DNA from 4 places in the Shewanella sp. VK101 genome. Region 2 is predicted to be linked to each of the others. Evidence: predicted binding sites of a transcription regulator. Region 2 holds the regulator's gene; each other region holds the start of a gene.
The links. The regulator sigma-54, encoded in region 2, starts transcription at its own class of promoters, with help from an activator protein. The targets are predictions, from matches to a motif close to GTTGGCACGNNNNTNGNNT.

Region 1: the regulator sigma-54 is predicted to act here: its motif matches at 4,956-4,974, upstream of ACSHSR_RS06270 (DUF3192 domain-containing protein).
Region 3: the regulator sigma-54 is predicted to act here: its motif matches at 1,498-1,516, upstream of ACSHSR_RS12655 (FimV/HubP family polar landmark protein).
Region 4: the regulator sigma-54 is predicted to act here: its motif matches at 3,701-3,719, upstream of ACSHSR_RS14585 (FlgO family outer membrane protein).

The regions. Positions count from the first base shown of each region.
Region 1 is NZ_CM151402.1:1,395,626-1,402,759, reverse strand. Features, by position in the region: gene ACSHSR_RS06300 (DUF3549 family protein) at 1-676, shown strand, start outside; gene ACSHSR_RS06295 (DUF3301 domain-containing protein) at 673-1,062, shown strand; gene ACSHSR_RS06290 (hypothetical protein) at 2,066-2,623, opposite strand; gene ACSHSR_RS06285 (Mpo1-like protein) at 2,821-3,126, opposite strand; gene ACSHSR_RS06280 (GNAT family N-acetyltransferase) at 3,139-3,789, opposite strand; gene ACSHSR_RS06275 (DUF2789 domain-containing protein) at 4,277-4,507, shown strand; gene ACSHSR_RS06270 (DUF3192 domain-containing protein) at 4,530-4,895, opposite strand; gene ACSHSR_RS06265 (hypothetical protein) at 5,062-5,400, shown strand; gene ACSHSR_RS06260 (Zn-ribbon-containing protein) at 5,400-6,173, shown strand; gene syd (SecY-interacting protein) at 6,249-6,890, opposite strand; gene queF (NADPH-dependent 7-cyano-7-deazaguanine reductase QueF) at 6,950-7,134, shown strand, end outside.
Region 2 is NZ_CM151402.1:764,099-771,232, reverse strand. Features, by position in the region: gene ACSHSR_RS03500 (KpsF/GutQ family sugar-phosphate isomerase) at 1-107, shown strand, start outside; gene kdsC (3-deoxy-manno-octulosonate-8-phosphatase KdsC) at 107-658, shown strand; gene lptC (LPS export ABC transporter periplasmic protein LptC) at 655-1,215, shown strand; gene lptA (lipopolysaccharide transport periplasmic protein LptA) at 1,202-1,735, shown strand; gene lptB (LPS export ABC transporter ATP-binding protein) at 1,732-2,460, shown strand; gene ACSHSR_RS03475 (RNA polymerase factor sigma-54) at 2,556-4,019, shown strand; gene hpf (ribosome hibernation promoting factor) at 4,051-4,338, shown strand; gene ptsN (PTS IIA-like nitrogen regulatory protein PtsN) at 4,341-4,784, shown strand; gene rapZ (RNase adapter RapZ) at 4,781-5,635, shown strand; gene ACSHSR_RS03455 (HPr family phosphocarrier protein) at 5,622-5,897, shown strand; gene mgtE (magnesium transporter) at 5,981-7,134, shown strand, end outside.
Region 3 is NZ_CM151402.1:2,811,039-2,818,172, forward strand. Features, by position in the region: gene ACSHSR_RS12655 (FimV/HubP family polar landmark protein) at 1-1,482, opposite strand, end outside; gene ACSHSR_RS12660 (aspartate-semialdehyde dehydrogenase) at 1,649-2,665, opposite strand; gene ACSHSR_RS12665 (4-phosphoerythronate dehydrogenase) at 2,666-3,796, opposite strand; gene fabB (beta-ketoacyl-ACP synthase I) at 3,962-5,173, opposite strand; gene mnmC1 (FAD-dependent 5-carboxymethylaminomethyl-2-thiouridine(34) oxidoreductase MnmC1) at 5,314-7,134, shown strand, end outside.
Region 4 is NZ_CM151402.1:3,273,474-3,280,607, forward strand. Features, by position in the region: gene ACSHSR_RS14560 (chemotaxis protein CheV) at 1-429, opposite strand, end outside; gene flgA (flagellar basal body P-ring formation chaperone FlgA) at 617-1,324, shown strand; gene flgM (flagellar biosynthesis anti-sigma factor FlgM) at 1,395-1,715, shown strand; gene ACSHSR_RS14575 (flagella synthesis protein FlgN) at 1,715-2,146, shown strand; gene ACSHSR_RS14580 (LPP20 family lipoprotein) at 2,451-2,918, opposite strand; gene ACSHSR_RS14585 (FlgO family outer membrane protein) at 2,918-3,535, opposite strand; gene ACSHSR_RS14590 (flagellar assembly protein FlgT) at 4,067-5,224, shown strand; tRNA gene ACSHSR_RS14595 (tRNA-Arg) at 5,280-5,355, shown strand; gene ACSHSR_RS14600 (transposase) at 5,747-6,718, opposite strand; gene ACSHSR_RS14605 (IS4 family transposase) at 6,790-7,134, shown strand, end outside.

The DNA of each region.
Region 1 (7,134 bases), 630 kb from region 2:
GGCCAATCATCCCTTCAGTTTCAAGCCGCCGCAGGAAAAACTGGCCCTGTTCAACGCCTTGGTGCGCAAACAACTGGGACAAGCCGCTTCTGTGCAGTATGAATATGCCTGCCAATACCTGAGCGGCAAGGTGGCTGCCGAAAACTGGCAACATTTGGGACTGCAAGGGCTGGCGGATATCTGTGCCCGGGTCAATGAACTGGATCACTCAGCCCTGTTGCAACAAGGGTTGAGCAAAGGCGCCGCCGAGGTGCAAATTGCCCTTTGCCAGCAACTGGAACATATACTATTGCCAGAGCCGCTTGCCGAAACGCTCTTCCAGGCATTCAAAGACGCTGCCCCCGAGCACAAGGTTTACTTCCTTCGCGCCTTGGCATCTCACCCTGAACTCTGCCAACAGGCGATAACAGAGCTGGATAGTCAGCAGGCGCTGAATATTGACGCCTTGATCGCCATTGCCGCTCGTTGCTGGTATAGCCTGAAACAGGATGAGTGCCGCAAAATTTATCTCGAGGCTCTGGCTTTGCAGGAGCAAAGCTTCTTTAATCAAATCTTTGCTGATATTGTGGCCATACCCGGGATACGTACCCAGGTATTGAGCGAACTTCGCAATCCTCACCGCAGTGACCGCCTATCCGGCGCCATCGGCGGTCTGTTCAGGGCGACCACAGAATGATGACAGATTTTCTCCTGATCGCAGCGCTGGTAATGATTGCTGCGTTTTTCTGGCAGTTGCGACAAATGGCCGAACTCAGTCGGATATTTGCCGAGCGGGAATGCCAACGGCAAAAGGTGCAGATGCTTGCCATCGCCATGGAGTCAGCCCGACCCAGCATAGGCGGCAAGAACGGCCTGTGCTGGAATGCACGCTTTATGTTTGAGTTCAGTACCGATGGCATCAACCAGTATCGCGGCCATATCCTGATGCACGGTAAACAGATCCAGAAAATTGAATGGCCAATATTTCCCGAACCCGAGTGGCATGAAGCGCCAACTGCCAGAGGCAGCGTCGGTGGCGGTTGTGGCTCCCGCGGAGGTTGCAGTTCGGGTAAGTGCCGCTGATATTTTGCTGCATCTGACAGAAAACTGAGCCGACCCCGTCGTTGAAGAGTCAGCAGAGTTTGCTAGGTTACACAGATAAAAAATCAGAAAAATGGCAGCAGACTCTTACGCCATCAAAGTTTGAGAACCATTTAAGTCCCCAAATAAAAAATCCCTTAAATAAGAAAGGGCGCGACAATTAAGCCGCGCCCATCTGTTTCTCTGTTAAGCCTTCCAGCTATTAAGTTGCTTCCCTGCACCATCCATGCGTCTGCCGTGCGTCCTGCGCTCCCTGTACCATCCTGGTGAGTCCCTGTACTTGCGTACCTGTTCCCTTAGTCCCGATTATCCCTTGATCGGGCCTTGCTCTATCCTTAAGCGTGTCCAGTATCGTCCTTGCGCATCCGTTCAATACATCCTGTTTCGTCTTCCTGACGCTGACCACATTCCTTGGGTCAGTACCTTTCCCTGTTTGCCATCATCCTGATAGGCATCTTCCTTGAGTCATCCCTGGACCGTGTTCCTCACGGTTTAGGTCTTCCTGACCTTGTTCCCTGAATCATCCTTGTCCTTGGATGATTTAAATACTAATCCAATCCCGGCTCCAGGGTTGTACAGAAACCGTTCAATAACTCGTGCAACTTTTTTGTAGCAATTGAAATGGAGTGCATAACCAATTAATTTTAAAAAGCTTAATTGTTTTTTAACGACAAAACCTGCTGTTTAACTCTTGTTTGTCTCACAGTCTTGTGAGACATCTCGCACACGATGCCCGGCTTTAATGGAAAACGATGTGTAGTTAAAGACACATCGCCTATAAATCAGTACCGGAATGACCCTAGCTTTAATGACGCCCTATAAGAAAAAACAGCAAAAGAAAAGGCGCGTCCTAAGACGCGCCCTATTTACTGCTGTCAGCCATCCCGCTGAGTTGTGCTCCCTGCACCTTCCATGCGTATGAATTTCTTCCTGTGGACACCTTGTCTCAGTTACGACAGCTTCCAAGCTATCTTTTCATCCCTGCTTACAACCATCCTGGTGTCTGCTCAATTCCCTTGAGCCTCCTTGTGGCCTCCTGGCACTCATCTTCCATGTTTGCCCATCCACTAGCAGCTGTCGTCAATGAGTTGGGTATTCCCTTAACCCAAAGGCTGGCATCCCTGAGCCTGTCCTCTACTTCGTCCTGAACGCTTTCCTTAGCAGACCTTCCTGTCTCAAATTGCCTTTCCTGGCGCGGCAATTTCCTTATTACCGGAAAAATCTCCTGTGTATCCATCATGGATACTGCTTTCCCTGCGAGCCATTTCCTTGGCTTGAACTTCCCTGGAATGGTTTCAAGACCTCCTGTCTTGATTGTCATCCATGACTGAAATCCATTTAGCAGGCTTCCTTGCAGCTCGTCCTTGCATAGGCCTTTCCAAAACGTGTCATCCTGACACTTGCCCTTCCTTGGCTGCCGCCTTAAACTCCTTGGCGTTGCTTTCCTTGCAGCTCCCTCTTCCTTGAGGCTCGTAATTTCAGCTCCTTTCCTTGGAAGCTCTGTCAAAGCATCCTGCCCTGACCACGACTTAAGTGTACCCAAGGACCCCTCTTTGAGATGGTCAATTTTAGAACAGGCTGGGAATGACAAATATTCAGCAGTCGCTAATGAAATGCTAATCACTTGTTTATTAACAATATTTAATTATTCGCCAGTAAGAACAGCCAATAAGTCTTATGTTTGTCGCACAGCTTTGTGAGACATATCTTACATTGGTACTGGTAAATAACCAAAAACACTCAGAAACGACGTTTGCCACTGACAAATTGGGCCAACATGACCCAGTCAGCCATCAAGCTGTAGACTGGGTATTGAAAGGTCGCCGGCTTATTGTGTTCAAAACCAAAGTGACCAATCCAGGCAAAGCCATAACCCACCACAGGCAGAGCCAAGAGCCATACAAATTGTCCACTAAGCAGGCTGAATAACAGAATAAGCAATACCAAGGTCGAACCTAGATAATGCAAACCTCGGCATACGGGATCGGAATGCTGAGATAGATAGAAAGGATAAAACTCAGCAAAACTCTTGTACTTTTGCTCCACTCTTAACTCCTGTTATTGGTAGACGTCATCATCGGTATGACTGTGGTAAAAGAGCAACTCTCCGGTTAACTGCCCTATATTGAGCTCAACCACGGGTACAAAGCCTTGCTCTCGGAACAGATGAGAATGGCCATCCTCAGTCACAAAGACTCCAACCCCTTCCAGCTCCGGCTGCTCATCACACCAACCCAATACCGCCTGGACGAGCAACTTGCCATAACCCTTGCGCTGCTCGGTTAAAGCTACTGCAATGAACTGTATAATGCCGTATTCAGTAGCCGGCAGGTGCTCCAGAATTGAATTCTCCTTCTGCATCAACTTCTGCGTCGATTGCCAGCCTGTCCCCAGCTGCATTTTCAAACGCCAATGCCAATAGCGTCCCTCCCCTTGGGGAAGTGATGAGGTCACCACGCAGGCAACCCCAATCAAGCGCTCAGCGTCGAACAACCCAATAAGAGGCTGCTCCTGTTGCCAAAGCTCATTGAGCTCTTCACGGATCGCGGCTCTGAGCTTTTGTTCATATTCGACGGCATTGGCGGCCGGCAAGGTCTGCTGAAAAAACGCATCATCGTGATAGGCGTTATAGAGAATTGATGCGGCCAGGCGCAAATCTTCCGCTGTCAGGTAGACGGCACGCAGAGAATCGGGAGTCTGGGTTTCCATTTGTTGTTGTCCTTGTCAGCCAAAAGGGCAATTTCCAATTTAACAATATTGGATCAAAGTGCAATATCTTGATCTTGCTTGCCAGGCATTGTCACTTCATCTTTAGGCAGATTGGTATAAGCTAAGGAAGGCGCGAACAAGTCCCATGTGGGCTCTGCGTCGGCTTACGGGCTTGGATGCAAGGCGTGGTTCGCAGCAAATGGCCCTAGTCCTTTGCAAGAAGCACAACACAGCAGGCAGGCCTGTAAGCCACGCCCTTCGGGGCTTTCACAGCAACCCGCTCTCTGCGTTATCTGACTTCGGCATGCCTTCAGTCAGATGCCTTGAACGCCAATTGCTGTGCAAGCCACTCTCTACAAAAGAGAAGGCCGCGAGGACTTATTTGCACCTTCCCTAAGGGGAAGGAATAAGGCTTACTATCTGTTTTATTAAGGCTTGTTCACTCATCACCTTGACAAGATATGTCAGGACTTCTGGAGGTCAGAATATGGATACCACCCACACAGACTTGGCCCATTTATTTGAGCAATTGGGACTCCCTAGCAGCAGTAAGGCGATAGAAGGCTTTATCGGCGCACATTCTATCCCCGAGGGAGTCAAACTGGTGGATGCACCATTCTGGAATGAAGCGCAGCGCACTTTTTTAACAGAGGCTCTGGCCGAGGACGCTCAATGGTCAGACACCATAGACCATTTGGACGCCCAGCTCAGGAGTTGATTGAAATTGGGATGAGTGTGAATTACAGCTGCGCGTAAGCCTTATCGCCCCAGCCAATCAGTTGTTGATCGCGAAACACCAAGGGGGTGCACTCATCCTTGGTGGTCTTGCCATCACTGTGTCTGTGGCGGGTACGGTAAAATAGTACCTGTACTTGCTGATCATTGGAGAGAAAGGCTTCATTAAAGTCGGCCTGCCCCATGAGCTGCTGCACCTGTTGCTGATCCATTCCCAGAGTCAACTTGGCCAGTTGTTGCTGATTTTGCTGTTGCTGCAATTGCCAGGACTCCTTTTCATCCCAGTTGGCTTCGTGATCGCCGACATTGACCACACAGGCACTAAGCCCTAAGCTTGCAATCCCCATCAGTGGCAGTAATAACTTGTTCATTGTCACTCCTTGTTATATTTATCAAATGTTGACTTTTGTTAAGCAAATGCAGCAAACGCTATGCAACATGCAGGCCAACAAATAAACTGATAAATATCAAAATGATAAAAGCAAACAACTGCTGCACTATGTAGCTATTCGCGAAAATGTGAGGTTTTTTACCAAGATGTCCACTCCACTGGAACAGGTCATGGCCGCCGCGGCGGCAGTAGCCCAAAGCGGCCATACTCCCTCTCTGGCACTGATTAAGGCAAGACTCGGCAACAAGTTACCAATGCCACTGCTGGTTGAAGGTCTGCAGCGTTTCAAATCCCTGCCAGAGAGTGAACGGGAAAAACTGCTTGAAGACGCACCTCAACTGCAAGAAACCGTGCCACAACAAGCTGTCACCACAGTAGAAGTTCTCCAGCAGGAAATCAGCCAGCTACGCCAGGAACAGCAGCAACTGAAACAAGAATTCGCGGCCTTGCAACAAAGACTCGCCAAGCTTGAGGAACAGCAATAATGTTTGTCTGCGAACTCAGGTTTGAATGCTTTGCCAACACCACTATCAGCGCCGCAGAAAAAGCCATCAATACCCTGCTTGAGGCCTGGCGGGCCAACGGTCAGGTATTGGGACGGGAATTTGCGGTGGCCTTTAGGGACGGGGAGTTCAGAGTCAGGCTGCTGCTACCGGAAGAAACCAGTCTGGCCAACAGGCACAACAGTCCCTGGGCCAAACAGGCGTTGCAGCAGTTAACCGAGGCCAAACTGCTGACCCCCAAGGAAAAGCTCATAGGTCAGGATATCAATTCCGAGGTCAGCACCCTGGAGCCCCCAAGTTGGCAGCTGCTTTATACCAGCTATGTGCATATGTGCTCGCCGCTGCGCAGCGGCGATAACTTGCTACCCATTCCACTCTACCGCATTCCCGCGACCTTCAACGGCGATCACAAGCGGGTGATCCGTTGGCAAACCGAGTGGCAAGCCTGTGATGAACTGCAGATGGCCGCAGCAACCAAGGCCGAATTTGCCGCCCTCGAGGAGCTTTCCAGCCCGGACAGCGATCTGTTCCGCCGCGGCTGGGATCTGCGCGGCCGTATCGAATATCTGACCAAAATTCCTACCTATTACTACCTTTACCGGGTCGGGGGAGAGAGTAAACAAGCCGAATTGGCCCGTCCCTGCCCCCGCTGCGGCAACCCGGACTGGCGCCAGCCCAGCCCATTGCTGGATCTGTTTCATTTCCGCTGTGACAACTGCCGGATAGTCTCCAACCTCTCCTGGGATCATCAATAAACTGGGACAATCAATAGCCTAGGATCATCAATAGCAGTGATCATCAATCAATAGTGATTGTGGTAACCCCGACTGTCAGCGGCGGGAAAACAGGTGTTGCCACATAAGCTTCATCCGCGCCCAGAGACCGGGATGGTCGACATTCGCCATGGCCGGCTCCACAGGCTCAACCGCCGGCGCCACTCTGGGGCGCAGCAAAGCGAGAAACTCTTCCAGACTGTCTGCCAGCTTCTTTGAGGGGAGCTCACCCGGGGTCTCACGCCAGACAGCACCGGTTTCGTTATCCACGCAGATCATCTCATCACCTTGCCCCAATAGGCCGATAAACCAGGTCGGTGGCTGCTTGAGCTTGCGTTTCATCATCAGGTGCCCAATCAGATTCTGCTGCAGGAACTCAAAATCATCCTGACTCCAGGGCTGCAATAGTTCCCCTTCGCCGAAATCGGCTTCAAACAACAGATGCGCGGCAAAAAACTGCCCATAAAACTCATCGATATCGGCATGCAGCGGCAACTCCAGCGCATGACTGACATTGGCAAAGCTGCCTGGCTGTTCTCGGCGAATAGTCTGCCACAGTAGCGGATCTTCACCATCCTCCTGCAGCACACAGGGCGAGGCCTCTCCCCTGGCATAATATCTGGGGCCTTCCCCCAGACTCGACTGGTAACTTTGATGATAACGGCTGAGAAATTGCTCCAACGCCTGGGCACAAGACACTTATCGCACTTCCAAATTCAGGTATAATGGTGGCCTATTTTGACACGGAAACCCGCTTGATGACACAGAATCACGACCCTTACCGGAACGCCAAAGCCTTATCTGGCCTGACACTGGGTCAGCAGACAGATTATCAAGAGCATTACGCCCCTGAGCTGTTGCAGGGTGTGCCCCGCAAACTCAACCGTGATGCAATCAACCTGAGTGCGCCTCTGCCGTTTCAGGGGGCCGATATCTGGACCGG
Region 2 (7,134 bases):
AGGTGATGGACGAGAATGACATCAATGGTCTTATTGTCATCAATGGCGCCAATGAGCCGATTGGAGCACTCAATATGCTGGATATGGTCAAGGCGGGGGTTATCTGATGAGTCATCAAGGTTTCTACGGCCCCATAAGCGAAGATAACTGGCAAAGAGCCGCCAAAATCAAACTGCTTATCTGTGATGTCGACGGTGTCTTCTCCGATGGCCGCATCTATATGAGCAACAGCGGCGAAGAGCTGAAGGCCTTCCATACCCGCGATGGCTATGGGGTGCGCTCGCTGCTGTCCTGCGGCATTCAGGTGGCGGTGATCACCGGCCGCAAGTCCCAGATAGTCGAAAACCGCATGACGGCCCTGGGGGTAGACAAGATTTATCAAGGCATAGACAACAAGCTGGAGCCCTATGAGGCGCTGCTTAAGCACTATGACCTCGAGCCTGAACAAGTGGCCTATATAGGTGACGACATTGTCGACTTGCCAGTGATGAAGCAAGTGGGGCTGGCGGTTTGCGTGGCCGATGGCCATCCTTGGGTAAGGCAGCACTGCCACATGGTCACTCAGATTGCCGGCGGCCATGGGGCACTGCGGGAGCTGGCGGATCTTATCCTGCTCAGTCAGGACAAATTTGAAAATGCCCACGGAATGAGTATATGAATAGGGTCACCCTGGCCATTATTTTGTTTTTCTCCACTGCACTTATCCTTTACTGGCAGGTGCAGAACAAGCGCAACGCTCAACAGAGTGAGGCGCCTGTGGATGTGGTTAGGCCTGACTTTGTCGCCGATGACCTGCGCTCGGTCAACTTTGATGAGCAGGGCAATGTCGCCAGTAGGGTCGCCGCGGCCCACATGGAACATTATGAAGCCAGTGAAAAGACCTTCTTCAACCAACCGGTTTATCTGGTCTATCCGGACAAGGGCGAGGCACAGTGGCGTCTGTCTGCCAACGAAGGCAGGCTCAATCGCAAGAGTAACCGAGTAGTACTTGAAAATAATGTTATCATCGACGCCATTAGCCCCAATGAACCGATCCAGAGCCTGAAAACCAGTTATGTGGAGCTGGATCTGGACACCATGATCATGACCTCAGATCGCGAGATCCTGATCGAAGGCAAAGACTTTAATATCAAGGGATCCGGCCTGTACGCCGATCTCAATGCTCAGCAAGTGAAGCTGACCAGTCAGGTGAAAGGAACCTATGAAACCAAGTAAGCTTTTTATCGGTGCCCTCTTGTGCATCACAAGCCTGTCGGCGTTGGCCATTGAAGAAGATCTGTTGCAAAAAGTACAGATCAGCGCCGCTAATCAGTTTGCCGATATCAAAAACAAGCGTGTGGTATACGGCGGGCCTGTCACAGTCACCCAGGGCAGTTTGAAACTGCTGGCCGATGAACTCACGGCTTACACAGAAGACAAGAGTGGCGAGCGGATCCTGGTGGCCAAGGGCTCACCCGCTACCTATACCCAGAAACTGGAAGACGGCCGTCTGGCCAGTGCCAAGGCCAAAGAGATCCACTACAACATAGACAGTCGTATCATGACCCTGCTGGGCCAGGCCAAAGTAGAACAGGACGGCAGTGAAGTGACCGCCGAGAAGATAGTATACGACATCAACAAGCAGCAGTTGGAAGCGGAAAGCAGCGGCAAAGGCCAAGACAGGGTAACCACTGTTATCCAGCCAGAAAACTATCAGGATCTCAACAAGAAAGAACAGCAGCAGGAGCCGCAATGACCAGCACCCTGACGGCACAGAATCTGGCAAAGAGTTACAAGAAACGCAACGTCGTCAAAGACGTCAGCCTGTCGGTCAATACCGGCCAAATCGTGGGGCTGCTGGGCCCCAACGGGGCTGGCAAGACCACCACCTTCTATATGGTGGTTGGGCTGGTACAGAGTGACAAGGGCCGTATCTTCATTGACGACGACGAGCTGACCCTGGATCCCATGCACCTGCGAGCCCGTAAAGGCATAGGCTACCTGCCACAGGAAGCCAGTATTTTCCGCAAGCTGTCGGTGCATGACAACATCATGGCCGTGCTGCAAACCCGCAAAGAACTCAACAGCGACGAGCGCGAGGAACAGCTCGAACAACTGCTGGAAGAATTCCATATTACCCACATACGTGACAGCCTGGGAATGTCCCTCTCCGGCGGTGAACGCCGCCGAGTGGAAATCGCCCGGGCATTGGCCGCCAATCCACAGTTCATTCTGCTGGATGAGCCATTCGCCGGTGTGGATCCCATCTCAGTTATCGATATCAAGAAAATCATCGAACAGCTTAAGTCCCGCGGTTTGGGAGTGCTGATCACAGACCACAATGTTCGCGAAACACTCGACGTTTGTGAGCGAGCCTACATAGTCAGCCATGGGCAGTTGATCGCCGAGGGCACACCCGCTGAAATCTTGGACAACCAGCAAGTGCGCGCTGTGTACTTAGGCGAACAATTCAGGCTATAGTTAGGATCATGTCATCCGGTGGCAATTCCGGGTATTATAGTTTGTTATTATTGAATTTTTTCCTTGAAAAATAACGAGTAGGGATTAGCGGTATAATGAAAGCGTCACTCCAGCTCAAACTGGGTCAACAGTTGACCATGACACCTCAGTTGCAACAGGCTATTCGCCTGCTGCAACTGTCGTCCCTTGAGCTGCAGCAAGAAATCCAGGAAGCCTTGGAAGCCAACCCTCTGTTGGAAATGGCCGAGGACAACCAGGATGACGCTATCGACGACAACCACAAGGAAAACGACGCCGGCGAGTTGAGCGCCAAGCAGGAAGATGGTTCCACGGTAGAAACCTCAGAGGCATTGAACAATGAGTCTATGCCGGATGAATTACCTATGGATACCACCTGGGACGAAGTCTTTACCGCCGCCAGTGCCTCCGGGCCGGCCATGGGCCGTGAAGATGATATGCCCTTCCAGGGGGAAACCAGCGAAGGGCTCTATGAACATCTGGAATGGCAGAAGAACCTGACCCCGTTTTCCGATACCGACGACGCCATTGCCACCGCCATTATTGATGCCATCGACGAGCAGGGCTATCTGACCCAGAGCACAGAGGAGATCCTCGAAGCCATGGGCAACCCTGAGATTGAGCTCGATGAAGTCGAGGCAGTACTCAAGCGGATCCAGCACTTCGATCCTGTCGGCATCGCCTCCAGAGATCTGCGCGAATGCCTGCTGATCCAGTTGCAACAGTTCAACGCAGACACCCCGCATCTGGCCGACGCCCGCTTGTTGATTGACGAACATCTGGATCTCATTGCCGCCCGCGACTTCCGCACCCTGATGCGCAAGACCAAGCTCAAGGAAGATCAGCTGCGTGACGCCATCAACCTTATCCAGAGTCTCAATCCCCGCCCCGGCTTGCTGGTGCAGCCGATGGACGAGGAATATGTGATCCCTGATGTCAGTGTCTGGAAGAAAAACGGCCGCTGGGTAGTAGAACTCAACCCGGACTGTATGCCCAAACTCGGGATCAATCAGCAGTATGCTGCTATGGCTCGTAGCGCCCGCAGTCAATCAGACAGCCAGTTTATTCGAGGTCATCTTCAGGAAGCCAAATGGTTTATCAAGAGCCTGGAGAGCCGCAACGACACCCTGCTCAAGGTGGCCAACTGTATAGTGCAGTTCCAGCAGGGATTTTTTGAATATGGTGAAGAGGCCATGAAACCCATGGTGCTCAACGATATTGCCGAAGCGGTCGAGATGCATGAATCGACCATATCCAGGGTCACCACTCAAAAGTATATGCATACACCCAGGGGAATATTTGAATTGAAGTACTTCTTCTCCAGCCATGTCGGCACCGAAGATGGCGGAGAATGCTCTTCCACGGCGATCAGGGCTTTTATCAAGAAGCTCGTGGCAGCGGAAAACCAGAAGAAGCCTTTGAGCGACAGCAAGATGGCGCAACTTCTGGCAGAACAGGGAATCAACGTTGCAAGACGCACCATAGCCAAGTATCGCGAGGCTATGATGATACCACCGTCGAACCAGCGTAAGAGTTTATAAATCCACAGTTGGAAATTGGAGGAATCTTTCTATGCAAATCAACCTGACAGGACATCATATCGAGATCACCGACTCACTGCGTGACTACGTGGAAAGTAAGTTTTCTAAACTTGAACGCCATTTCGAACAGATCAATAATGTGCACGTTGTGCTCAATGTACAAAAACTGCAACAGATAGCCGAAGCCAAGATCCACCTCACAGGCGGCGAAGTCTATGCAACTTCTGAACATGCCGACATGTATGCCGCCATCGACGTTCTGATTGATAAATTGGATCGTCAGGTCATTAAACACAAAGAAAAGCTGACAAAACACTAACGATGGAACTGAGTACCATCCTGCGGCCGGAGTGCACTACCTGTGCCACTCCGGGCAGTAAGAAAAAGGTACTGGAGCTGATTAGCGATCTCGCTAGCGCCCAGTACCCCACCCTTTCCTCTCAAGCGATTTTTGAAAGCCTTTTGGCCCGCGAAAAGATGGGGAGCACAGGTATAGGTAATGGTATTGCGATTCCGCATGGCAGACTACCGGACATTACAGAGCCGATTGCCGTGTTGGTCAAATGCGAAGAGCCTATCGCCTTCGATGCCATAGACAACCAGCCGGTGGACATACTGTTCGCCCTCCTGGTGCCCGCAGATCAATGTCAGCAACACCTGAGTACCCTATCCGCCATGGCTGAAAAGCTCAGCGATAAGGCGATACTCAAGCAGTTGCGAAAATCCAGCGACGAAACAGAACTCTATCAGGTGATCACAGGATGAAACTCGCCATAGTCTCAGGCCGCTCCGGTTCCGGAAAATCCGTTGCCCTCAGGGTACTCGAAGACCTGGGTTACTACTGTGTGGATAATCTCCCCCTGCCCATGATTGGCAGCCTGTTGGAAAACCTCCGTGGCAGCAATGATCTGGTCGCCATCAGCATAGATGTGCGCAATATGCCGGATCAGGAAAAGGTGCTGGAACAACAGTTGGCGGCCTTGCCGGAAAACACCCAACTGACCAGTTTCTTTCTCAACGCCTCGGATAAGGTGCTGCTGAAGCGCTACAGCGAAACCCGCAGACTGCACCCCCTGTCCAAGAGCAAAGTCTCACTACAGGACGCCATCAAGCTCGAAGGCAAGCTGCTGGAACCCATGTCGAAACTGGTGGATCACTACATAGACACCTCGGCGCTGAACATCTATGAACTCAGTGACACAGTGCGGGAAATTCTGCTTGGCAGTGTCGATAAAGAACTGGTGATCAACTTCGAGTCGTTCGGCTTTAAGCATGGTATGCCCCAGGAAGCCGACTTCATGTTTGATGTGCGCTTTCTGCCCAACCCCCACTGGGAGCCGGCGCTCAGGCCACTGACCGGGCTGGATGAACCTGTGCAGGAGTTTCTCAGCCGCCAGCCACTGGTGAACAAGTTTATCTGGCAGATAGAAAATCTGTTGGAAACCTGGCTGCCGCACCTGGAACGCAACAACCGCAGTTACCTCACCATAGCCATAGGCTGCACCGGCGGCCAGCATAGATCTGTCTATGTCGCTGAGCAGCTCGCCAAGCGTTTTGGCAACAGCAAACACAAGGTACAGGCCCGTCACCGGGAGCTGAATAATGGCAAAGGTTGAGCGGGAAGTCACCATAGTCAATAAGCTGGGCCTGCATGCCCGCGCCGCCACTAAGCTGGCGGTGCTGGCCAGCGAGTTCGAAGCCGATATCACCCTGATCCAAGGCGAGAAAAAAGCCTCGGCCGCCAGTGTGCTTGGGCTCTTGATGCTGGAAACCGGTCAAGGCAAGAGTATTCGCCTCATCGCCGAAGGCCCGGATGCCGAACCCGCGATGGACGCTATCTGCGCCCTGATCAACGCCCGTTTCGACGAAGCCAGCTAAAGCCTTAGCGCTGCACTCTTTGTTTCTATAACACCCCTGTCTTGAGGTAACATATCCTCGCTTTGCATCACAGGGGGAACTGCATGCCAATAGAAGCGCTCGACCAAGAGCTGACAGAACAACGTCTTACTCAACTAAACCAAGCTCTTAGCAGTGGTATGTTCGTGCATGTGCGCGACATGCTGCAGCGAATGACGGCTTCGGATATCGCCTTTATTCTCGAATCTTCACCGCCGCGTACCCGTCAGGTACTCTGGCAACTGGTGGATCAGGAGCAGAGCGGCGAGATCCTCGAAGAGCTGGGTGAAGATATGAAAGACCAGCTGATCAGCCTGATGAGTCCTGAGTGTTTGGCACGAGCGACCGCGGGTATGGATACCGATGATCTGGCCTACGTGCTGCGAAGCCTGCCGGATACACTCTACAAACAGGTACTGCACTCCATGAGTGCCCAAGACAGGGCCAGGGTCGAACAGGCGCTCTCTTATCCGGAAGACAGCGCCGGTAGTCTGATGAACACAGATACCGTGACCCTGAGGCCTGACGTCAATGTCGATGTGGTGCTGCGTTATCTGCGCCAAAGGGGCGAGCTGCCCGAAGCCACAGATACCCTCTACGTGGTAGATAGACGCGATATTTTGCTCGGTGGCGTCAAGCTCTCCACCCTACTGACCTGTAACCCCACCGCCGGGATCCGCAGCATAATGGATCCCGAGCTTGAGAGTATTCCCGTCACCATGCCGGACAATGAAGTGGCCCAACTGTTTGAGCGTCACGACTGGGTTTCGGCGCCAGTGGTCGACAGCGAAGGCCATCTGCTTGGGCGGATCACCATTGATGATGTTGTGGACGTTATCCGCGAAGATGCCGAACACTCCATGATGGGTATGGCGGGGATGGACGATGATGAAGACACCTTCGGCCCCGTGTTCAAGAGCGCCTTTCGCCGCTCTTTATGGTTGACCTTCAACCTGTTTGCCGCCCTGCTGGCCGCCTCGGTCAGCAATATGTTTGAAGGCACGCTGGAAAAATTTGCCACCATAGCAATTCTGATGACCATAGTGCCCAGCATGGGCGGCGTTGCCGGCAACCAGACACTGGCGCTGGTGATCCGCGGTATCGCCCTCGGCCACATAGGCCAGAGCAACTCCCGCTGGCTTATCGGCAAGGAATTAGCCATCGGCTTTCTCAATGGCCTGTTGTGGTCGGCGCTGGTATTCACTGCCGTGTGGATCTG
Region 3 (7,134 bases), 2.0 Mb from region 2:
TTCACTGAGCTCAGGCTCTGATGCTGGAACACTTTCGGCCTGCAACTCTTCAGGAATGGTTTCCTGTTTATCGGTATCGTCCAATCCGGCCAGCAGTGAGTCCAAGTCTTCCTCTGCGGCGTCTTCCTGCTCACCCGACTCCTGCTCGCCCATGGCTTCGGCCCAGAGATCATCGAGGGACTGGCCTTCATCTTCGGCCTCTTGGGTGTCATCCCCCTCTCCCGAGTCGATGAACATCTCCTGCGCCATGTCCATCTGCTCGTTGTCACTCTCAACTTCCGGCTCAGGCTGCAGCGCTGAGCTGTCGACATCCAGCAGTGAATCAATGGAATCGTCCGGATCATCATCCAGATGCACCGCCAATTCATCGTCGGCATTGGCCATCTCGGCTGTGGCCGCGCCGGCGACAGCCGCGGCAGCCGTTGGAGCCGCTTCGGTCTGTGGTGCTTGGGCATCACTCTGTTTACGTCTGCGGCGCAGCATGCTCCATAGCAATAACAACAGCAGTACCGCGGGTATGGCCGCGGCCAGGGCCAGTAACAACGGGTTGTCCATCAGGCTGCGCCAGAGGTCGTCCGGCTCATTAGCCGTAGCACTGGCAGCTTGAAGTTGCTGCTTGAGTTCAGCATTTTCGGCTTTGAGTTGCTGCTCCTGCTTTTTGCTGGCCTGCAGCGATTCTTCCAACACAGACAGACGCTGATTCAGTTCATCGATTTGCGCTTGCAGCCCTTGGTTATCGGTATTGGCCACTGTGAGCAGATCCTGCGCGCGTCCCAGTTCATCGGTCAGGCTCAGATTGCGGCTCTGCAGCGCTTCAATGCTGTTGTCGTCGGCCGTTTCCGGAGTTGCTTCCGTGGCTGCTTTTTCGGTTGTGGTGGCTGGCGATTTGTCTGCAGCCACTTGAGTTGGCTCAGTCGATGGCTCACTGACTTTCGGCTGCGCGCTGTTTTCCTTGGCACTTGTAGCTACCTTGGATGGCTGCGCCGCCGTAGGAGTTTGGGTGGCCGGCGTTGGCTCTTTTGCGGCTTGGCTTTCACGCTCGGGGGCTTTGGCAGTTTCAATTTTGCCATCATCTGCTTTTAGCGGCTTACCGGAAGACCAGCTCTTGTCGTCCTGCTCGGCACGGGCTCTGGCCATACTCTGGGGAATAGCCTGCATCACCTCTTTGGAAGGGATCAGCAGTATCATGCCCCGTTCCAGGCTGTTGTAATTATTGGAGGTGAAGGCGTGCGGGTTGGCCTCAAATATAGCGGCCATGACCTGATAGATGCTAACACTGGAATCCGGTCTGACTTTCTGGGCAATGCTCCAGAAGGTGTCTGATGGCGTAGTCGGACCATACTGGCGTACCTGTTGGCGCACCTGACCATCAGGGCCGGTAATTTTCAGGCCTTCTGCATGGGCGGGTTCAATGAGAGTACCTTGGTTCAGGGCAAAAAAAGCGGCCATCAGGCCAACAAGATATGAAGTGCGAAAGTTCATCCATTCTTCCCTTTCAAGCGCTGGTTTCGCCAACTGACGACTGGCTTTAGGCATTTGTATTTATTGAGATTACTATAAACCAGAAATGTCCGCCCTGCTACTGTTCACATTTGCAAAACAAAAAAAGCCTGCTGCTTGCAGGCTTTTTCAACAGAAACAAGAAGTTCTAGAGATAATCGCGGATTAGGATTTCGCCTATCTGTACACTGTTGAGCGCCGCGCCCTTGCGGATATTGTCAGAGACCACCCAAAGATCTATACCCAGATCGTGAGAAATATCCTTGCGCACCCGGCCGACATACACAGGGTCACTACCGGCACCTTCGGTGACAGCTGTCGGATAATCATCATCATCTTCAAACAGCACCACGCCTTCGGCATCCCGCAATACCGCCTTGACTTCCGCGGCATCAACCGGCTGCAGCGTCTCGATATGAATCGCTTCCGAATGGCCATAGAACACAGGTACCCGTACCGCGGTAGGGTTCACCAAGACCTCGCTGTCGCCGAGGATCTTCTGGGTTTCCCAAACCATCTTCATCTCTTCTTTGGTGTAGCCATTTTCCATAAACTTATCTATATGCGGCAACACGTTGAAAGCTATCTGCTTATCATAAACCTTGGGCTCTGAAGGCAAGCCCTGCAGCAGCTTGGCAGATTGACCCGCCAGCTCTTCAATCGCCTTTTTGCCTGTACCGGAAACCGACTGATACGTGGCCACATTGATACGGCTGATCCCAAAGGCATCATAGATAGGCTTGAGCGCCACCAACATCTGAATGGTTGAGCAGTTGGGATTGGCGATAATATTACGGTTACGGAAGTCGGCAATCGCCTGTGGATTGACCTCTGGAATAACCAATGGAATATCCAGGTCGTAACGGTAGTGGGAGGTGTTATCTATCACCACACAACCGGCATCGGCCGCTATCGGCGCCCACTTGGCCGAAACATCACCACCGGCAGAGAAGAAACCTATCTGCGCCTGAGTCCAGTCGAAGCTCTCCACATCGAGGATCTCTACCTGTTTACCGTGAAAACTCACGGTTTCACCGGCGCTGCGACTGCTGGCCAGTGGAAACAGATTCGCCACCGGGAAGTTACGCTCCTCAAGGATTTCTATCATGGTTTGACCCACAGCCCCTGAGGCACCCAATACGACAACGTTAAATTCCTGCGACATTTACAGACCGACTCCTGAAAAACCTAAATGAGACAACCAATCTACCCCAGAACCCCCGGCGTTTGAAAGAGTCAAAGCACTGAATTCTCGCCTATGGCGGTGATTTTTTCTCATGTCATCAAAACCTGCGGGGTTTTTCAGCATTTTCCGGAATTTTTCATCGTCATCACGTAGATCATAAATAAATCGGCATAGAGACAATAATGCCTTTTCATCGGGCATACTGCTGATATCGAGCCGGGAATTCCAGCGCTCGGGCAATAGAGTGGCAAGCGACTTGTCCGCCGGGCGATTGAGTATCGCCATCAAGGCCTGATATAACATGAAAGTGCCCCGGGCCTTGCCTTCCAGGCTGTAACCGGCAATATGCGGGGTAGCAAACTCCACCAAAGGCACCAGTTCCATCATGGGGTTGGGCTCCCCTTGCCAAACATCCAGTACCAACTTGAGGTCAGGCCGTTTGGCCTTGACCCGGATCAGCGCGCGATTGTCTATCACTTCACCGCGGCAGCAGTTAAGCAACCAGCAGCCGGGTTTCAATGTCTCTAGTCGCTGCTCGTCAAACAGATACCAAGTAGGATGGTCGCCCTCCCGGGTCAGAGGTACGTGCAGACTAACAATATCGGCGCCGGCAATCAGTTCATCCAGGCTGACAAAACGGCGGCTGTCTCCAGCCTTGGCCAGAAAGGGGTCGCAGAGCAAGGTATTGATTCCGTAGGCTTCAAGGCAGCGCGCCAGCGCCGAGCCGGTATTGCCGGCGCCAACTATGCCAACGGTTTTGCCCTTGAGCTGAGTATCAAATCTGTTGGCCAACTCCAACATGGCGATAAAAGCATACTCGCCAACTGCGGTGGCATTACAACCTGGGGCATTGGAAAAGGGAATATTACGGGACGCCAGATAAGCCTTGTCCACATGATCTGTCCCTATGGTGGCACTGCCGACAAACTTAAGTTTATGTGCGCCTGCCAGCAGCGCCTCATTGACCTTGGTGACCGAGCGCACCAGCAAGACATCGGCATCGGCCACTGTGGCCGCATCCAGATGACGACCATCAACGGCCACTATCTCCCCCAGCTCGGCAAACAAGGGCTGCACATAGGGCATGTTTTCATCAACCACCAACTTCATCGACTTTCCTGCTCTGTTGTGGATTAAGCCGCTATTCTATCAGCGGCCTGCAGACTTGTCTGAGTCCGGCGCACATTTAAGGAAGCTACTAACAAGTTCTGCGTCAGCTCACAAGCAAAGAAGGAAGCCATTCGGCTTCCTTCTTGTTTCACTGAATCAAGGCGCTTACTTGTACTTGCGCATCACCAGTGTGGCGTTGGTGCCGCCGAAACCGAAGCTATTGCTCATAACAGTGTTGAGCTCGGCGTCACGGTATTCACGCACAATTGGCATACCTTCTGCGGCCGCGTCCAGATTGTCGATATTGATGGAAGGCGCGATAAACCCACCTTCAAGCATCAACAGGCTGTATATAGCCTCATGAACACCGGCTGCGCCCAGGGCATGCCCTGTCAGCGACTTGGTTGAGGCAATCGCCGGCATCTGGCCGTCGAAAACTTCACGCAAGGCTTCCAGTTCACGCACATCACCGACAGGGGTAGAAGTACCGTGAGTGTTAACATAATCGATAGGTGTATCTACTGACTCCAGCGCCATCTTCATGCAGCGCACCGCACCTTCACCGCTTGGGGCAACCATGTCATAACCGTCTGATGAAGCGCCGTAGCCGATGACTTCGGCATAAATCTTGGCGCCACGGGCCAGCGCGTGCTCCAACTCTTCGACAATCACTATGCCGCCGCCACCTGAGATAACAAAGCCATCACGGTCGGCATCATAGGTGCGGGAGGCTTTTTCCGGTGTGTCGTTATACTTGGTCGACAAGGCGCCCATAGCATCAAAGCCCATGGTCAGGGTCCAGTCGATCTCTTCGGCGCCGCCGGCAAAGACCATATCCTGTTTACCCATCTGGATAAGTTCCACCGCGTGACCGATACAGTGCGCACTGGTGGCACAGGCCGAGCTGATGGAATAGTTCATCCCTTTAATTTTGAAGGGCGTCGCCAGACAGGCACTGGCAGTAGAAGACATAATCCGCGGCACAATATAAGGACCCACACGCTTGACGCCTTTGGCACGCAAGGTGTCTGCCGCCTGAACCTGGTTGGAAGACGAAGCGCCGCCGGTACCCACGATAAGACCCACACGAGGATCTGAATACTGCTCTTCGGTCAGACTGCTGTCTTCAATAGCTTGCTGCATAGCCAAATAGGCGTAGGCTGCGGCATCACCCATAAAACGCAACGCCTTGCGATCAATAAGCTCTGCGGGATTGAGTTTGATGTCGCCCCAGACATGACTGCGCAGCTGCATCTCCTCAAACTGATCCGAGTGGGTGATACCACTGCGGCCAGCCTTGAGAGATTCAGTCACTTCTTGTTTGTTATTACCGATACTTGAAACAACGCCAATTCCGGTGATCACGACTCTTTTCATGTTTTACTATCCATTCCGTACAATTCAGTACCTACTTTTGCTGACGCCATGTTAGCCGTTTTACAGCATTTAAGTGGTCAGCTTTCCGTAAACTTGGGTAAAATAATGCCGAACAAGGCCTCCAGAGTAAAAGATTGCCCGTGAAACAGGAACAACTTCGGCCATCCGGCAGTGAAAATACGCAAACTTGCAGCCAAAATCCCACATCTGCAGAAACAACACAAGCCCCGGCGACAACTCTTGCGCCCTACCAACAAACCCGGCTCGATGACAAGCCCCTTGGACGGCAAATATGTCTGGCGGCGGTAGGCGGCGAAACCCTGCTACCGCTGATACAGCTCTGGAGCCAACTAAGGCAGGATTATCCCAAGCTTGTGTTACAACTTTTGCTGTTCGCCGCCGATAAAAACTCTCAGGCCGAGTCGCTCGAGCTTCTGAAAAACAAACTGCAATTATGGCAGAAGGCTGAAAATACGACATCCGCCGAGAGTCAAACGACTGCAGTAATGAGTTTGCTCGCCGAGCTGCAGGCAGGCAAACCCATGGCGCTCCCTGGCTGCCAGCGCTTTGTGCTCGATGGCGGCAGGCTGAGACTGGATCTCTATCTTGAATTCGACGCAGCGCTGCTCAAAGAGCTGCCAGGTTTAAGCCATCAAGGTTGGATAGACAACTGGCTGTGGCTTGCCGAGTCCTTGCCCTCTGAGGCAGCGGCCTGGCAGATGGCTCGCCTGGCCAAAGACAGCGCCGCCCTGCTGTGCTTACCGGAAAGAAAAGAAAGATTTGCGCCCTTAATGGTCAGTAGCGGCCTCAATGCTGCGGATTTTAGCAGCCCGGCATCGCTGCTTTTGACTCACCAAACTGAGCTCGAGCCTATCGCCAAGGCAGAACGCCTTGCCTTGCGGCACCAAAGCAGTGTCCGGCTGGCGCCCTGGCCACTCTATCGGGAGCCGGCGCTTGCAGCCGATGACAGTGTTGCCATTATCGGCGCCGGTGTGGCCGGCTGTCAGTTGGCGTTGTCGCTGGCCGGGCGTAAACAAGCCAGCCAGGTATTTTGCAGCGAGGAAAACGCGGGTGAAAGCGCCAGTGGTAACCGTCAGGGCGCGCTCTACCCGCTGTTGACTCCGGAAACATCCGAGCTCAACACCCTGTTCCAACAAGGTTTTCTCTTTAGTCGGCGGCGGATAACCGCGCTGGCTGCCGCCGGTTTCGATATCGCCCATGACTTTTGCGGTGTGTTGCATACAGGTTTTGATGAGCGAAGTCGCGCCCGTCTGAATAAGATTGCCGAGGGCCAAAACTGGCACTCGGATATTCTGCGCCGGGTCGACAGCACTGAGGCGACAGAGCTTGCGGGATTGGATATAAAAGAAGATGGTCTTTTTTACCCTCTGGGTGGCTGGGTCTGTCCCAGAGCCCTGTGTCAGGCCGCCATCCAATACGCCGTCGACTCGACTTACTGTGACTTTCAACCCCGAACCCATATCAGCGAGATTTCAAGAGAAGGTAGCCACTGGTGGCTGAGTGCAGCCGATGGTCGCCGCTTTGGACCATTCAAAAAACTGGTGCTGGCAAGCGGCGCTTCGCTGACAGCGCTGCCACAAACTTCGGCCCTGCCCGCCTCCCCCTTTCGCGGCCAGGTCAGTGAAGTGGCAACCCAAGGCGGTTTGGAAGCGCTTAAGACTGTACTCTGCGCCAAGGGCTATCTCACCCCGGCCTGGGAGGGTATTCATTGCCTGGGAGCCAGTTATGTTAAGGATCCCGAGCAGTTGGCCTACAGCGCAGTCGAGCAGAGAGAAAACCTGCAAAAAATTGCCATGAGTTATCCGGATGCCGACTGGCACCAGGGGCTGGTGATGGGGCAAGGTGCCAGAGTGGGCGTGCGTATGGTCACCCGGGATCACTTCCCCATGTTGGGACAAGCGCCGGATGTCGAGGCACTAATGCAGGGCTATCAGCAACAT
Region 4 (7,134 bases), 2.4 Mb from region 2:
CAACTCACCTTCGATTTCGGTCACCGCGGTCAGGTAGGAGTATCGCCCTGCCCCTTCCGGTGGCGGCATGATGGACTCCCAGTTCATATTGATGATCCGCTCGACAGACTTCACCAGAAAGCCCTGCACGCTGCGGTTGTACTCGGAAATAATGATGAAGCAATCCTTGACATCATCTATGGGTTTGCCGCCGGTCGCCGCACTGAGGTCGATAACCGACACTGTGGTGCCGCGAATATGGGCCACGCCCTTAACGAAGGAGTTCAACTTGGGCAGTGCCGTCAGCGGTGGACACTGCAGAACCTCTTTAACCTTGAACACGTTGATCCCGAACCTTTGCCTGCCGTTGAGTTTGAACAACAGAAGTTCGAGACGGTTTTGTCCGACCAGTTGAGTGCGCTTGTTGACTGATTCAAGAATGCTCGACATAAGGCTGCCTTGTTGTCTTTGTATTGATAAATACCTGCTGTCACGCAGACAGGCATACTATTTGCTTTGTCCAAGACACTGGGTCTCAGTCAAATTTCTGACTAAACCTGTGGTGAAGCCAGCACTGGGATCCGCGAATCATTGAAAGTATAGGTGTAATCTGGCGAGACAAGCTAGCCCGTTCATTATGAAAGTAAATTTTGCGTACATTTTGGCTACAATTTTAATGCCCATCCCAGCGGTGGCGGCAGAGAATAGCTTTGTTCCCAGTATATCGGCCGTAGAAAGCTTGGCTAAAGAGGCAGTTGCCAAAAAAGTGCTGGCGGCCGAGAATGCTCAAATTACCATCACGCCGCAGCGACTGGATTCCAGGCTCACGCCCCCCAGATGCAATTCGCCTTTGACGGCCGAACTTGCCAGCGACAGAGAGATAAGCCGCAACAATACGGTACGCATAGGTTGTAACAGTCCGGAGCTCAGCTACCCGTGGCAAATCTATGTCTCGGTGCGGGTGGATATCAGTTACCCTGTGGTAGTGGCTACCCAGACACTGGCCCCGGGCACTGTGCTTGGGCCGGAAAATCTGGCGCTGCGTTACATAGATGAAACCAGTTTGCGCGGCGCGCAATTTGACGATATAGCCACAGTCACAGGTACCCGCCTCAAGCGGCGCATAGCCAAAGACTATCCGGTATTTGCCGCCAATCTCTGCTTTGTCTGCAAAGGTGACAGAGTCTCCATCTATGCCCGTAACGAGAAGTTTCAAATAAAAACTGTTGGTGAAGCCCTGCATGATGGTAACCTTGGGGAACAGATTCGGGTAAAAAACACTCGCTCAGACAAAGTGTTGGAGGCTACTGTCACCAATGTGGGCGAAGTGGAAGTTCGAATGTAAAAAATGCTAAAGTTCCCCTTGGCGGTGCCGATAAGACAGCAAGGTAATCAGAGAAAAGGCTGGAGCCGAGATGGCTATGGATATTAAACAACTGCAAAATCAACCCAGGGTGAACACAGGTTCAGTCCACAAGAACACAGCTCAGAGCAGCCAAACAGCTCAGCAAGGTGCTGCTCCGCAGAAAGCTGACTCTGTTGTGGTGTCACAACAGGCGCAGCAACTGCAAGGAGTACAGAGTAAAATGGCCTCCCTGCCGGAAATAGATCAAAAGAAGATCACCGAAATTAAATTAGCGATCGCCGAAGGCAGATATAAGGTTGACCCGGAAAAACTGGCAGCCAACATATCTCAATTCGAATCAGAACTGAACGAACTCAATAAAGGGTCCTGATGCCTGATACCCCGGATATCACCAGCCTGATAGCACAGCAGACGACTCAACTCGAGCGTCTGCTGAACTTGATCGAGCAGGAAAAAAACGCCCTGCTGGATCGCAATGCCGATAATCTGCTGCAACTGGCCAAAGACAAGGGCGACCTGCTCAATGAGGTCAAGGCGGTAGATGAAGCGCTCTCCTCTCATCCTGAACAAGCCAAACTCAGTCAGCCACCATTGGCCGAACAGGTCAGTGAAGCTCGCGAACTATTGGCCGCTTGCCAACTACGCAATCAGGAAAATGCCGGCCTGATAGAACTGAGCATGGCCAGTATCAATCGCCTGGCGCAAGCGCTGCAGGTCAGCCGTAACGCCTCCAGCCTGACCTATGATGGAAAGGGCAAAACCTCAACCATCGCCACCCTGGGCAACGATCTCAAGGCTTGATTAAGACCCGACTGCTGTTGCTTATAGCTTATTGTGTAAGCTCAACTCTTTAGTCAGAATCACCGCCTGTGGCCCCCAGCCCTAGTCTGAACTCAAGGTGGTTACTCAGGGGACTCGACCCGGAACGCAAAGCTCAGCCCAGAACGCAAAGCTCAGCCCTCAATTCAGCAACGCATCTTAAGCCATAAAAGGCCACAAAAAAGCAGCCAAACAAGGCTGCTTTTTGCTTATGCCAATTGAAGGTGCGAGCCACTCTCTACAAAATTTACAAAAGTGAACGCCGCGGGGACTTATTCTCACCTTCCTAAAAATAAGTGATCTCTTTGACTCGCTGGGGGCGATTTTGCTGCTGATACAGATCCCACACCCGGGCGAAATCCAGCTCCAGTTCGGTCACATAATGATCTCCGGCCGGATAACTGCGCACTACCTTAGCACCGCGGATCACCCCGGAAACCGAGGCCTGGATATTATCGCCTTTCAGCATCCAGTCACTGACTTTGCTGTCGGCCGACAATCGCTGACCATAGACTTGTTCGGCCAATTCACGATAAGCGGCAATCTTGGATGCCTGCATCGCCATCAGCACCTTTTGCGACTGTTCCTTGGCCGGTTGGCTGGCCAGCGGGGCATAGCCTATTGCCGTCAACTTGGGAAAACTGCTCGGCGCCTCAGTCTCCCACTGCACATATCTGTCCTTATCGGCGCAGCCACCCAGAATTAACGCCAGCGCCAGCGTGGCCAATGACAGTGTTTTGTTCCAATGCTTCATTACTTGTCTCCCACTATCCGGCCCTTATCCTCACCACGGCTTTCGTAGCGATAAAGCAGCCCTTCTTTTGACACCACCTTATTGGAAGGCGCCAAGTAGCCGGGCAGCTCTTGCTCCTGTACCCGCACACCGGCTGCCGAAAGCACCCGGTTGTTGTTGACGTTGACAATTCGGCTGTTGAACAGCATTTCACCTTTCGCCTGACTCATGCTGGTGACCAGTACATGCTCCACCGCAATATCGGTCGGCAGTTGCTGCCAATCACGGGTAAGGATGAAATCCCCCTGTGGCGTTACCCGCACCGCATCGGCCAGGTTCAAATCCACCAGGTTAAAACCGCGCTGATGAAAGGCCGTCATCAGCCCCTGCTGCAGTTGTGAAGCGAGCGCATTGCTGCTCTGCATGTCTTCCACCATCACTGGTGTCATCACCAATAGCGGCTGGGTCGGCTTGAGAGCGTCATTATGAGTTACCAACTCGTCAACCAACTGCTGCGCCAATAGATTGACTGGCGCCGCTTGAGACTTGACCTCGGCCTGCTGTTGCGGCGAAGTCATGCCGCAAGCAGGCAGCAAGAGTAAAGGCAATATACACAGGGCTTTATACATAATATCCATCCCACTGGTACCCTGGCGGGCACTTGCTTTATTGAGGAACCTGGCGACTCTTGGACCTGGCGTGAACCTTGACCTACCTGACTTATGCCGCGCTTTCTCCGAGGTTGTCATTAAGCACCACGGCTAACTCGATTAGCGCCAAGTTCCTTTCACTGGGGTAAAGCTATGCAAATAAAATACCAACCTAAGTTAGGCCTGCAGACCAAGTACAAACAGATGACACCGGCGAACAAACCCGGTTGCCTGGCAGCTTATTACAGGCTTTTACGAAGATGTTTAAGGGGCTTATCTACGCCTTTTCATTTCCCACACCTTCATTTGCCCCTTCAATTTATCCACTGGCGGGCAATGGGAACTTATATTCTCTGTTCCCTTATCGGCAAACTCTTGCCGCGCTTTAGTCATGGTCGCAAACTGCGCTGCATCAGCTGTGAATGGATGGCGCTGGCATAAAATTTGAATAGCAAGCGATACCAGTTTAAGTGGCGGCAAAATTCCGTCACCCTGACTCTTATTTTGAGGAACCGTCTTATGAGATTGCGCCCTTTGCTCTTGCTGCCGCTGCTAGGCATCAGCCTGAACGCCATGGCAGAGTGGACCGAGGCCCGAGGTGAAGCCAAAATAATCAATGGCAATCTGACCCAGGCACGGGAAGCGGCAATGGACAACGCCATCAACATGGCCTTGCTCTCCCGTGGCGGCAGTTTCCAATCAACCCAGAGTGTCAGCCAGGGGCGCTTGACCCAAAACGATTTCAGCCTCTCCAGCCAGGCGCAGATAAGCAGTGTCGAACTGGTCAGCGAAATGCGCCAGGGAGACAAGCTCAAGGTGGTTATGCGGCTCGATATTCTCGACGGCCCGGATAACAAGTGCCAAAGCTCAGCCATCAAGGCCGCTATCCTGGTGCCACAGGCCAGCATTAAGGACAGAAGCCAACTGCGTTATGGTCAGTTGGAAAATTTCCAGCGAAGCCTGTCCGAGCGGATAGCGGCAACGCTGGATAAGCAATCTTCCACCAGTTTTGCCCACCTGCATGCCAAAGAGCGGCTGGATATCAAAGAAGAGCTTATCAATATCCGGGGTTACCGTTTGCCGACCTGGATAAGTGAAATTACCGACAGCCAGTATCTGTTGCTGCCGCAAATCATAGATATCTCCACCGAACCGGCCGAGTCCGGCTTTATGGGCCTGTGGGACAGCGAGCCTCAGCGACTGTTTCAGCTGCAGCTCAGCCTCTATCATGGGATCAGCGGCGAGCAGATCTGGTATCAGAACTACAGCATTTCCGCGCCCTGGGAGTTTGCCAAAAATGAATCCGTCGCCCCCAACAGCGACAGATTCTGGCGTGCCAGTTATGGGCAGGCCATAGATAAGGTGCTGGCCAATGCCAGTAAAGATATCGATATGGCACTGGCCTGCAGACCGCTGCTGGCACAGATAGTCGTGCGTCAACAAGATAGAGTGATACTCAACCTTGGGCGACGCAACGGCATCCGCGTGGGCGATCAGTTCCAAATCGTGCTGCAACAAAACCTGCCCGACCGCATGAACCAGATGCGCGCCGTGGCCGGAGAAACCCGGGCAAAAATCACCATAGATCAAGTCACAGAGGAAAGTGCCATCGCAGTGCTCAGCGGTGAAAATGCCGCCCTCAACATTCAGGTGAATGACATCGCGATTAAGATTTAAGCAATTAAATCCAAAGCCTTTTCATCCGGGTGAAAACCAGTATAATCACTGGCGTCTCCCTATAGCTCAACAGGATAGAGCAGTCGCCTCCTAAGCGACCGATCGGGGTTCGAGTCCCTGTGGGGAGACCACTACTTTCTTCTTGTGCTTGCTAGCACAAATCTCAAGCTTTTTTGGAACCCATCCACTGCCGATTCAGGCACTTCAAATTAATGATTTTGTTCTCTGATAGTTTCCTCTTTGGGAAAACGTTGAGTTGGTGATGTGTTCATCGTGGCTTTAAAGCCCAAAACTGTAGTGGCATAGTGAATTTGGCCATCTAAATAGACAGAACATCCAAACCACTTTCTGAGCTGCAAGGAAGCTCGTTGCAGGGGTCAGTCTCTGATAAATAACGACGGATTTTTGGAAATGAGACTCTCTGAGATGAGTAATCTGCGTGCTTCATACAAAAACTGCGGTTGCTAGGCATGCCTAAGGCAGGCTTAAGCCTGTTTCTGCAACATCACCAACGGATTAAGGTTAATGGGGATGTATTGCTTGGCTTTGTTGCTTACCCCGGCACCACTTACCGCCATATTTGGCCTTCATGGCACACATGGCATCCCATCGGCCACTCATGCCACTGTACTGACGGCGAAACTCCTTGGCGGAAGTTATCCAGGCATCGTCACTGATACCAAGCTCAAGCAGTAGTTTGGGCCTGGAAGAGGCAATAAAGCCACGCTTGTCTTCCCGCACCGCCCGGCCTGTCCAATCAATCAGCTCCAGATAGTCGGCAAAGTGAAACGGGATACCGCTTTGTTCGGCGGTAGTTGCTGCACCGTCAAATTGCAGCAGTGGCTTAAGTGAAGCGTTGGCAGTTGCAGGCTCAGCTACTTCTTCTATGCGCTCCTGAATGGATGTGTAATCAGAAGTTTGCAGCGAATCTGCAATACCGGCGCGAATGGGATTTAAATCCACATACATCATGCAGGCCAGTAGCGCCTGTTCATCGAGCAGCGCCTGCGACTTAAAGCGTCCTTCCCTGAATACGCCCTTGCAACCATCTTCTCGATTGGCCTTGCGAGCGATATCTTCGTTTAAACAGCGCATAAACCTACTAATACTGCCAAGACGTTCCTGCCAATCGCTAATCAGCGTATCCAACAGTATTCGCTCACCTTCTGAGAGACTATCGCCCTTGAGGAACTTTGCCGCCACAGGATTGCCACTAAAGAGCAATGTCCAACGCTCAATGACTTCAAATGGCGACAACGATTGTTGCGCAGCAAGGTCGATTTTGAGCACCAAATGGTAGTGATTATTCATGACCGCATAAGCGCAAACGTCGATGCAGAATATTGACGACAACTGCCTGATTTTATCCACTATCCAGCCACGCCTATGTTCGTAACTGCGCCCCGACAGTGCATCTTCACCACACAAAAATGCCCTTCTCACGCAACGGTTAATCACGTGGTAAAAGGGCGTACTTTCAGTAATGCCGATCAGTTAAGACAGATCGCTTGACGATCTCACTGAAAGGATCAAAATCCGATGACCCCATGTCATCGGATTTTTTTATGCAACTTTCAGAAGCTTTGGCGCGTACTCATATCAACCGTCTTACCGAATTCACCTGTCTGGCCGATGTACTTGAGCCTGAGTTAATTCAGTCGTGCCTTGATTCACATGGTGTTGCCAGTTTAAGACGACGTAAGTTACCTATGGATGCCATGATTTGGGCGGTGATTGGTATGGCTCTGTTCAGAGGCGAGTCCGTCCGTTCACTCATCAATAAGCTTGATATCGTCTTACCGCAAGAGGTGGATTACGTTGCGCGCAGTGCTGTCACGCAAGCGCGTAAGCGATTGGGCTCTGACGTTGTTCAGGATGTGTTTAAGCGAAGTGCCAAGACCTGGCATGAA